One region of the Paenibacillus sp. FSL H8-0261 genome, then DNA from elsewhere that is predicted to be linked to it. Evidence: predicted binding sites of a transcription regulator. Region 1 holds the regulator's gene; each other region holds the start of a gene.
The links. Region 1 encodes LexA, which represses DNA repair genes until DNA is damaged. Its sites were predicted from a motif close to CGAACATATGTTCG; they were not measured.
Positions count from the first base shown of each region.

Region 2: the regulator LexA is predicted to act here: its motif matches at 2,039-2,052, upstream of addB (helicase-exonuclease AddAB subunit AddB).
Region 3: the regulator LexA is predicted to act here: its motif matches at 2,210-2,223, upstream of MHI27_RS23260 (YolD-like family protein).

Region 1 covers NZ_CP150297.1:3,852,947-3,856,319, forward strand. The annotation lists gene MHI27_RS17055 (hypothetical protein) at 1-184, opposite strand, end outside; gene MHI27_RS17060 (DUF896 domain-containing protein) at 234-443, opposite strand; gene MHI27_RS17065 (LysM peptidoglycan-binding domain-containing protein) at 553-966, opposite strand; gene lexA (transcriptional repressor LexA) at 1,262-1,888, shown strand; gene MHI27_RS17075 (L,D-transpeptidase) at 2,162-2,500, shown strand; gene MHI27_RS17080 (hypothetical protein) at 2,650-3,030, shown strand; gene MHI27_RS17085 (hypothetical protein) at 3,265-3,373, shown strand, end outside.
Region 2 covers NZ_CP150297.1:5,354,619-5,357,991, forward strand. The annotation lists gene addB (helicase-exonuclease AddAB subunit AddB) at 1-1,908, opposite strand, end outside; gene MHI27_RS23875 (MerR family transcriptional regulator) at 2,202-3,002, opposite strand.
Region 3 covers NZ_CP150297.1:5,224,388-5,227,760, forward strand. The annotation lists tRNA gene MHI27_RS23240 (tRNA-Leu) at 2-87, opposite strand; gene MHI27_RS23245 (hypothetical protein) at 249-719, opposite strand; gene MHI27_RS23250 (M15 family metallopeptidase) at 796-1,482, opposite strand; gene MHI27_RS23255 (hypothetical protein) at 1,673-1,837, shown strand; gene MHI27_RS23260 (YolD-like family protein) at 1,834-2,169, opposite strand; gene MHI27_RS23265 (hypothetical protein) at 2,552-3,112, opposite strand; gene MHI27_RS23270 (PH domain-containing protein) at 3,230-3,373, shown strand, end outside.

The DNA of each region.
Region 1 (3,373 bases):
AAAACATAGTACCAAGCACTAATAACACTACTGGAAATGCAATGTTACGGCCTTTAAAGGTTTCGCTGTTCTTACCAGGAGATTTAGATTTAGATGCGTAAATCGTTTCCTTCCCCTGTTTCTTTCTTTGCTTATTAATTTGCTGCGTGTTGCGTTGAACCATTCTTTCCCAAGAACGGGCCATATGCGTTCCCCCTAGTCATCCAGTAATATCTATGAAAAGGAACAGGGTGTTAATGCTTACGCCCCTTGTTACCTTGTTCATGCTCATCATTATCGACCAATTCAATCGTATTCAATTGTGCTCGGAAGTTATTGCGAATATTCCCCAAATAAATTTCACGAAGCTTGGCGCGTTCCGCCGTTTCCTCTTGATTAAGGCCTACGCTCTTCTGTTTGCGTGCCAATTCGTTAATACGCGCGACCAACTCATCAATATTCAAAACTTTCCCTCCCCTTATAAATTAATTCTAACTCTGCCATGAGAAAAAGAGCTTGTCAAGGTTTACTCCCTGCAAGCTCTTCATGTCTTCTTATTATGTTCTTAGAATATTAATATATAGGTAAAGTGAGAATATCTCCAGCATTAATCTGACTACCTTTAATGCCATTGAATTTTTTAATTCCTTCTATATATACAGCCGTTTTCATATCAGAAGGTTTATTCTCAAGAGCAATACTCCAAAGTGTATCTCCACGTTCAACCACTACGCGCTTCTCATCCTTCATTAAAGTAGTAGATCCTGCAAATACATTACCTACTACTGTAAGTCCTGATAGTACGAGCACGATGATCAATGTCAGTTTAATAACAAAATCTCTACGGAACAAACGCATCAAGCCTTCAAGCAAAAACTCTGTAATCTCTTTAATCTGAGCTGAATAACGGGTAATAGGATTATGTCCTAAAGATTCAACCACTGGGGCTTTATCGTAGATGCTACGGTATGTACTGTATTTTAACATGAATATCATCCTCCAAACACTTGTTCTTACTTTTGAAATTATAATAACACGAACATGTGTTTTCTTCAATACTATTTTAGAACAATTGTTCTCTTTTTTTCAGAGGTTAATATTTACCATATTCTTCATATAAAGAATCACTCTTATCGTTTAGATGAAGGAAACGCAATCAATACAAGACTACCATTTATTAACTCTTTCGAATTAATATTTATAATAGTTAGAACTTATGTTTGTGCGAACGGTAGTTCTATGTTATAATTTTCCCAAACATTACTATATGGGGTTGATTCCAATGTCAAAGATTTCAAGTCGCCAGCTGGCGATCCTGGAATTTATACGTAGCGAAGTCCGCAGCAAGGGTTATCCTCCTTCCGTCCGGGAGATTGGAGAAGCTGTTGGTCTTGCTTCCAGCTCCACAGTTCACGGTCATTTAGATCGGCTAGAGAAGAAGGGACTTATCCGTCGAGATCCAACGAAGCCTCGTGCGATAGAATTGCTTGGCCAAGAGGATTCCGAGAATGTCCATCATTTCGCGCAAACCGTCGCTCGCATTCCTGTCGTAGGTAAGGTTACCGCCGGGGTTCCTATCACTGCTACTGAGAATATTGAAGACTACTTCCCGCTTCCAACTCACTATGTTGGAGATAACAAAGTATTTATGTTATCGGTTCAAGGTGACAGTATGGTCGAAGCTGGGATTATGAATGGCGACTATGTTATTGTTCGTCAACAACAAACGGCTGATAACGGAGATATCGTTGTAGCTATGACCGAAGAAGATGAAGCAACCGTTAAGACTTTTTATAAAGAACGTGATCATATACGTCTTCAGCCGGAGAATCCGGCGTACGAGCCTCTTCGCCTTAATCGCGTAACCATTCTCGGCAGAGTTATCGGATTATTTCGAGATATCCACTAAGTTTGCACTCCTACCTAGCGAAAACGGATACCGTCCTAAAGGACGGTATCCGTTTCTACGAGAAGTATAAGGATAGGGTATATCGTAAAAATATATACTTTCTTTTATTTTTTTAAAAAAGCTGTTCTGCAAATGCAGAATAGCTTTTTTATTGTTATCAAACTCCATTTATCAATTACAGAACATTTGTTCTCATAGGCTAAAATGACCATTTTTAATGAATAACCGTTTAGGCATCCTCCTCATATCTTAATTAGAAAGGAGTGTTGCACAATGCCAAATTACCGGATTATAGTTGATCTGACGCAGCGTATGCTTTATCTTCTTGATAACGACATTGTGATCAGGGGCTTCCCAGTCGGAATCGGTAAAATGTTAACTCAATCACCACTCGGTGAATTCACAATCATCAACAAACAACCCGATCCAGGTGGTCCATTTGGGGTCTTTTGGATGGGGCTATCTAAGCCTCACTATGGGATACATGGAAATAATGATCCCTCATCCATAGGGCACGAAGTATCCCACGGTTGTATTCGTATGTACAATGAAGATGTGTTAGCACTAGCTGCGATTGTACCGATTGGAACACGAGTAACGATCAGGAATTAAATCTATCTCTATAGATAAACACGCCTCACTCATGGTTCAATGGAGGGGTCGTGTTTGTATTTATGTATTTTTGATGACCTAATAGGAATTATGTGGTTATATGTCGAATAATGTTAACAGGATTTCAAATTGAAAGGAAGTGTCTCGTTTTGAACAACTCAAAAATTAGAACCCTCGTCGATTTTAAAGTCGATGCACTTGTTAAACTCTCTGGCTTATTGTTAAATAACGATCAAGTGGGTGGAAAAAAAGTAAATTTACTCACCTCATTCGGCAGTATTCAAGGGACCATCTCCCCTTCCACCTCCAATAAAGAGGATGTTTTTGACTTAAAATCTCTAATGGATGATGTCATTGTAGATGAATACATATCTTATTTAGGTGCGGAACATCCCGATAAAAATTTCAGCTATAACTTTGTAGTCCTTAATGATGTTTCTGTAAGACCCTATACTCACTATGAATCTCCGATCGAATACAAACAGCTAATTGTTTATACTGATCAAATCACAGCCTTCAATTTCTTATGATCTTGACATATTTATTTTAAAAAGCTCTCAACAAAGCACTCCAGCAGTTGCCCCAATTTTGCACTCAGCTTGCAAAATCGGCAGATCTCTGGGTGCTTTCTCTTTTCTAATCAGTAGTCGTTTCCTAAATTCCCACGATTTTCGCTCTTAACAGATACTAGTAGAGAGAATTCAGGCATATCTTTCAATAAGCAATAAATCTTGCTCTACTGAGATCATTGGAGGTGTGATTACATGCTGATTTTCTTAATGTATATGTTTGCCATTGTAGGAGGAGTCTTAATTCTAAGTGCCGTTATTATAGAATTAAAAAAACTATCTACTTCTTCTGAACTTTCTAAGC
Region 2 (3,373 bases), 1.5 Mb from region 1:
CATACCGGCGTTCTCAAGCACAGAGCGTTCGCCTTCCGAGAGAATTCCATCTTCCTTAAACTGCGCAGGCACAACACCTTCATTAAATCCAAGCAAAAAAGCGTATTTAACTCCCGTTGGTCGAGTCCGATCCATGTTACCAACCAGTACTTGATCGAGCGCGGGAGGAACAAGTCCCATCTTAAGCTCAGCAAGTCCTGTCTCTAGGACTCCGGTGAACACATCAAATTCAAGTCTCTCGTTGCCCATCATCTCGACGATCTGATCTAGCAGATCAAGCACTGCACCCCACAGCTGACTATGTTCTCTAGCCTTCTCGGGTTGCCCCTTCTCCATAGCACCGACACTAAGTTTCTCCAGCTTTCGGGCAACATCCGTCTCATTAAGCAGCTTGTACACTGCGGTACATAGTTCAAGGCCGCTTCTACTCTTCTGTATCCGTTTCTCAAAAGCAAATAGAGGTCCCGTTATACTAGCACGGCATCGCTCCATTGTAGCAAGCAGTTCTTCATCCATCTGTCTGCCGCCTTCCAGCGACAAGCTAGGAATCCCTTTCCATGAACGGCCATCCGTCCAGCGATACCCTTGAATCCCACAAGCCAGCACATAATTCTCTAAGGCGTCCATATCCTCACGCGTAATACTACCGTCCAGCGGTAGCAAAAGCTCTGTCTTTACACAGCGGAATACATCCTCGAAGCGCCAGCGTCGACGCACCACATCCAATGCGGAGCGTACAAACTCTACCAATGGATGGTGCAGCTCATTTACCTTCTGGTCCAGAAAAAAAGGTACTCCGTAATCTTGGAACAACGGTTTAATCAGTTGCTCGTAATCTCCAATATTACGCATCAATACGGCCATTTCACCATATTTTGCACCTTCATCTCGCGCCAGTCTGATCATTTCACGCAGTGCTCCCTCAACCTCTGCTCTATGAGAAACTGCTGCGCCTATAGATATCGCTTCATTTGCCAGTTCATCTGCACCCATCCAGACCTTTCGGCGGTCATATCCCCTTTCGAGATGAGCAAGAACAGGACTTTCTTCAAAACGCGGAAGAACCGCTGGCTCCAGAAGCTCGTCCCACACATCAATGCCCAGCTCTTCAGCTATTCCACGCAGTTTAATGTAAGTAACCGCAGTTGGGTGAAACAATTCAAGCTCATTCAACTGATCTCCATAGGGATACGAACGATCAAGTGTAAGGGACACGGTCAGCTTCGATGCTTGCTGCATCAATTCTCGAAGCACTACGAATTCCTGCGGGGTAAAGCCGTGGAACCCATCTACCCAAATCTCCGACCCGCGAATGTAAGAGGAATCAGGAATATGCTCAGCTAGTTCCGCTAAACGATCCTCTTCGTCGATATAGAGGCGTGACATTTCCTTCTCTAAATCGCTGAATACCAGCTGTAAATCATCCAGCTTGCCTTCAAGAATAGGACTTCTTGCAATAGCGCCTCGCATTGCGGATAACTGCTCCTCTAAATCAGAGGAAGCCAAGCAGCAACGCTTCATCTCCGTATGCAGTTGATTCAACCGTTCGACAAAACCCGGTCTGTCGGCAGAGGCACCGAATAATTTCAGTTCCTCTTTACGGCGACTGATGATTTTGTAAATCAACATCTTTTTACCCTCTTCACTGATCGGCAGACTAGCGCTGCCTCCAGTTTCCTGTTTCACTCGATAGGCAAGCCGAGAAAAGCTCAGTGTCTGCGCCCGAATGCTTCCCTTCACATTCCCTACGGTCAAAAGCCCCCGTTCTGCTCCAAAGGAACCTTGTTCAGGTACAAGAATAATGATCGGCGCGCCAAGAGGCTCCTTCTCTAATGAAGAAGAAATAGACTCCCATATTTTTGTTGTCTTGCCACTACCAGAGCGGCCTAGTAAAAAGGTTACCGACATAAATGATAGACTCCTTCCGTAGCGGAGAAAATGTATATGATACAAGGTGAAATACTCACCGTTTGATAATGTTCAAATGAAAAAGTTCAGTCGTTCCTCGTCCCCTCAGTATAACATAGCTGCACATATCAGAACATGCGTTTGCTAGTATTTTCTAATGATTTACAATAAAAAAGCTACGAAGTAAACAGCAACTATTGTATTTTGGTGAGTTGCTGTTTAGTATTTCTAGTTTGTTAAGCAAGAAACGTGATTCCTTAATCAAAAAAAGCCGCTAAATTAGCGACTTTCAATCAAACATTTTTCTTTTCCTTCTTAATGAACAGTTGTATCTGATAATCCCACTGCAATATTCCAGTCACAATAATGTTATGAAGAACAAAATCTGGACACACATCGTATTCCGTCTTTGCCCTTTCAAGTAAATTTTGTAATACAGCATTCTTATTCTCTTCGGTACAAATTGCACACAGATAGTCCCCTTCTGGTAGCACAGTCAGCCCCTCTAAAGACGGATATTTCAAGCAAACAGCAAATAATCGTGTTATTCCTTCAGTCGTGAACATTCCTGCCATATCTTCAAACAGAAATTGTGAATGCAGAGACGTTTCAATTTGTTGATAGAAATGTCTGTGATAGTCCCATAAATTCTTAAGTGTGGGGCTTTCCATTTTATTCGAAAGCATAATTACCCTTTCCTCTATGTGTCTGACAAAGTAATTTTCACTTTGACTATAACCGTCGTGGAACTTATTTTCATAATGTAGATAGGCACGTTTAATTTTCGATTTTGCATACTGCAGACGAGCAATTTTATCGTCTGCTCTTTTTTCTGCTTGTTTTAGAAATGCAATTACTTTAGAGAGATCATTCTGCTGCAAAATATCTTTAATATCCATTAAAGTAAGATCCATTGCTTTGAGCAGTTCAATGGTTTGCAGCTTTACGAGCTCCTGCTCGGAATAGTATCGATATCCCGACAATTCATCTTTATGGCATGGCTTGACTAATCCAATACGATCATAGTGCCGCAAGGTCTCAGTGGTCATCTCTACGATCTCTGCTGCTTGCTTAATTGTAAAATAGTTGTTCATATCTACCCTCTTGACCTTTTTGTAACACAAAAGTTTATGATGATTAAAACATATGCGACTGATAAACGCAACGAAATACAAAATGAATTTATTACCAGAGAGGAAGGCAAATATGAAGAACTAAATCATGTATCAAAGGATTATCAAACATGTATTGCTGTCTATGCAGTCATATTGGTATGGTTGGCTGACAGATCCTACTTTAGTGACTATCATTTTGTGTATTTATTCCAATCCAACCCTTGCAACATATTTGGGTAGACTTTTTCAAGATCATTATGTTCAACTCTAATGCTTTGTTGCATATCGGAACTTGTCTGCATAGCAGCTTAAGATTGGCATTCGTAGGACTGGCTATATTTAAAAGAAAA
Region 3 (3,373 bases), 1.4 Mb from region 1:
ATGCCGAGGACGGGGGTCGAACCCGTACGGTACTCACGTACCGCAGGATTTTAAGTCCTGTGCGTCTGCCTGTTCCGCCACCCCGGCATATTATGTGTTGTTGCTTCATACGATGTTTACGTATAACGCGACAAGAAATATAATATCATGAATATCGATAACGCGCAATCCCTTTTTCAAAAAAAGTTTTATCACATTAAAAATAACCCGTTCCAGCGTGTGCCGACACGGGTTATTAGGCATGTCGATTATCTGCGTTCGTCACTTCTGCTTCTCATTCCGACAAGGCCCAAGAGTCCAAACAATCCGAGCCAGCCCCAGTTAGATCCTCTGCTGGTAGTCCCAGTATTTGTAGTTGTACTGGTTGCCCGATATCTACCATCCGTTGTAGTGTTGGATAGTGGAGTTACCGTATTTCTGTTGTAGTTATCCCGGGTGTAATTTTCATTGTAGTTATTGGTGTTAGGTCTATAATTTTCCCCTGTGCGAATCTTATCTTTCATAATGCTCTCATGCTGATTCATCGTTCCCGTGGTACCGTTCATTAGATTGCCTTCCGTATTCATCATCCGAGTGTTATTCACGGTACCATCCATGCCCGTATTCGCGTTCGGGATACCGCCTAAAGCGGCTGACCCGATTGGATTAGCGTAACTAGCTCCCATTATACTCATTGACAGTACAGTACCGCATGCAAGGCTTGTTATCAGCTTGTTCACAGTGTTATGCCTCCCTTTATGGTTAGTTATCACTGATAATTTCCCCTTGGGTGGCACTGTCTATACATGAATAGCTTTACTCTTTTACAACATTCACTGTCTTGCTCGCTGCGTCATACGTAACCTTTGCTCCAAGCGCCTCAGCCAGAGCACGCACGGGTACATATGTTACGCCGGTATCAAGAACACCCTCCGTAAGTTTAGTACCGTTTAAGGTTATCGTTACTTTAACGTCTTTGTTCACCTGGTCATCCTCCCCAGTAATTCTTTTTAAAGCTTCATTGACCTGATCCGTCGTAGGACGTTTACCTGCCCGAAGTTGAGTCGTAGTTAAGCCGAAGGCCATTTGCAGATGTGAATAATCTTTAAAAGACGTCCAGTCTCCTCCCCACTCAAGCCCTAGCTGTTTTCCCACCTGTACAACCTCTTGCCAGTCCGCTATTTTATCTTTATCACCATCACGATTCATATCCCAGGAAATACTATTTCCATCCGGCAGCAAAAGCGCAAAATCAAACGCAAGGCCATAATTGTGATAGCTGGTTCCACCCTTGGCGTTGGTAACTATAGGTCCAGGCTTACTTCTCCCCTGCGCATACAAGGCATTTTGTTCAGCAATCGACCGCAATCCCTGAGTAATAACGATGGGCACTCCTCTGGCATAGCTTTGCTGAATCAAAGCCTTCGCCCCTGCTGCCAAAACAGGATGAAGCCCAACAAGCCTCGCTGCCGATTTGTCCCTCACTTGATCTAAAGTCAGCATAGAATCACCCCTTGGTATAATCAATGATCCCGCTTCCCCATTCGCTTGTACTAATACCCCTGCTTGCATCTGCAAAAAAAAGACCCCGGTATCCCCGAGATCTCCCCTGAAAAGCACCTATTCATAGCTTCTTCACCTTGGATCATTTCTACAAAAAAGGGCAAAATATTAGCGAAAGGTGGGAACACATATGGACATTCATAGTGATAGCTATAAAGTTGCTGCCCTGAGCGAGCAGGAAGAAGCACTCGAAATTATTCGAAATGCCGAAGCTTCCATTGCACATCTGACCGGCAACCCAACGGTGACCCTAATTGCTTATGAAAAAAGTGAAGTCAGCGGTTCTCAGCATTAGACGATGTAAACCTCCACTAGATCATCTACATTGATCCACTTCCATTCCTCCGCCCACTGTAGCTTAAACTCACGCGAGTGGGTGTGAATGGAAGTCACAAAACCACTAATTGTCGTATTCTCAAAAGGATCAAACAGCACAACAGTGACGCGCACATGACTCCGTAACGATAAGGCCAGTGTACATTCGATCTCCTCCAGCTTCTGCTCATCCAGAATAGGCTTAATGCGGCGCAGGGTCTCCCGTTCATCCCTAATAATTCTTACCTTATGCTCCGGCAGCATCATGCGACTGCTTTCCCACAGTCCGTTTTTCTCCAGCTTTTTGCCCATGGTAACCCCTCCCTAATTTCTATACTTATTCCGCCACACACGAACGTATGTTTGTATTATATCCACACCTTCGCTGAATAATCAATAATCAGGAAAAAGATACCACTTTAAAATCCTCCTCTTTTATCTAAAAGTTGTATAATAATTAATATCTAAATGAGAGGAGCTTTCCAATTGAAAAAAAACAATGCCCTGCTCATCCTAATTCCCGTATTATTCCTGTGTCTATACCCCCTCGTATATCGAAGCAGCACCCTCTCAGACCTCACAAAAGGAATCGTAGCCGGCTTATTTATAGGATTGGCAGTGTTACCTCTACTCAAGCTCAAAATCGCATCAAAAAGACGCTGACAGTTGAACTGTTCAGCGTCTAAATTTCGATCTATTCTTGAACTTTCTCTGATTCAGCGGTGGACTGACCATCAGCATCGATGAGTCCTGTTGCTTCTCTTGCTTCATTAAGCTTGGAAATGCCGTATAGCATCGCGACGTCAGCGTTCTGATTCAATTCCTCGAACTTCTCAGCAGTGACCTCTGCGGAATCAGCACCTTGAGAGGCCTGTTCTTTTAGAGAATAAGCACTTTGAAAAGCAATTTTGGACTCATCAAGCAGTTTACGAATGTCTTCGGGCAAGCTAGAGGAAATTTTCACTTTCTCAGCCTGATTGGATAGGTCTGTTGCGGTCTTTTGGAATTCGTTAATCTTCTTCTCCAACTGCCTGTCCGAAAGTTCTCCTGCTGAATAAGCAGCAATAGCTTCGTTGAACTCCGCTAAAGATGATTTTCCTAATTCATCAAGTTTAGACATTTCATTGTAGAAGTTTTGCACGGTTTCCTGCACTTCTTCTTCCGAGGCAGGAGCCGATGAAGTTGAATTATTATTGCTGCAGGCGCTAAGGATGACAGTCAGCATTAGCGTTCCTATTAGTAACACTTTTTTCATTATTTATCCCTCCACTTAACAGAATAATGTCGGTTTGTGTAAAGCGCAAATGAAATTTATGTAAAATGACTATTATGTTATAATTATTTCAATTGTAATCAGGGAAGGAGAGTATTTATGCCTTATTGCACAACCTGCGGATCAGAATATAAGCAGGGCGCTAAATTTTGTGGAGAATGCGGATCTAGCATTGACGGAACTGCTCCAGTGACCACCCGTCGTCCATCAGCAAATCCAAACGCTACTCAAGAAGTCGTGCTC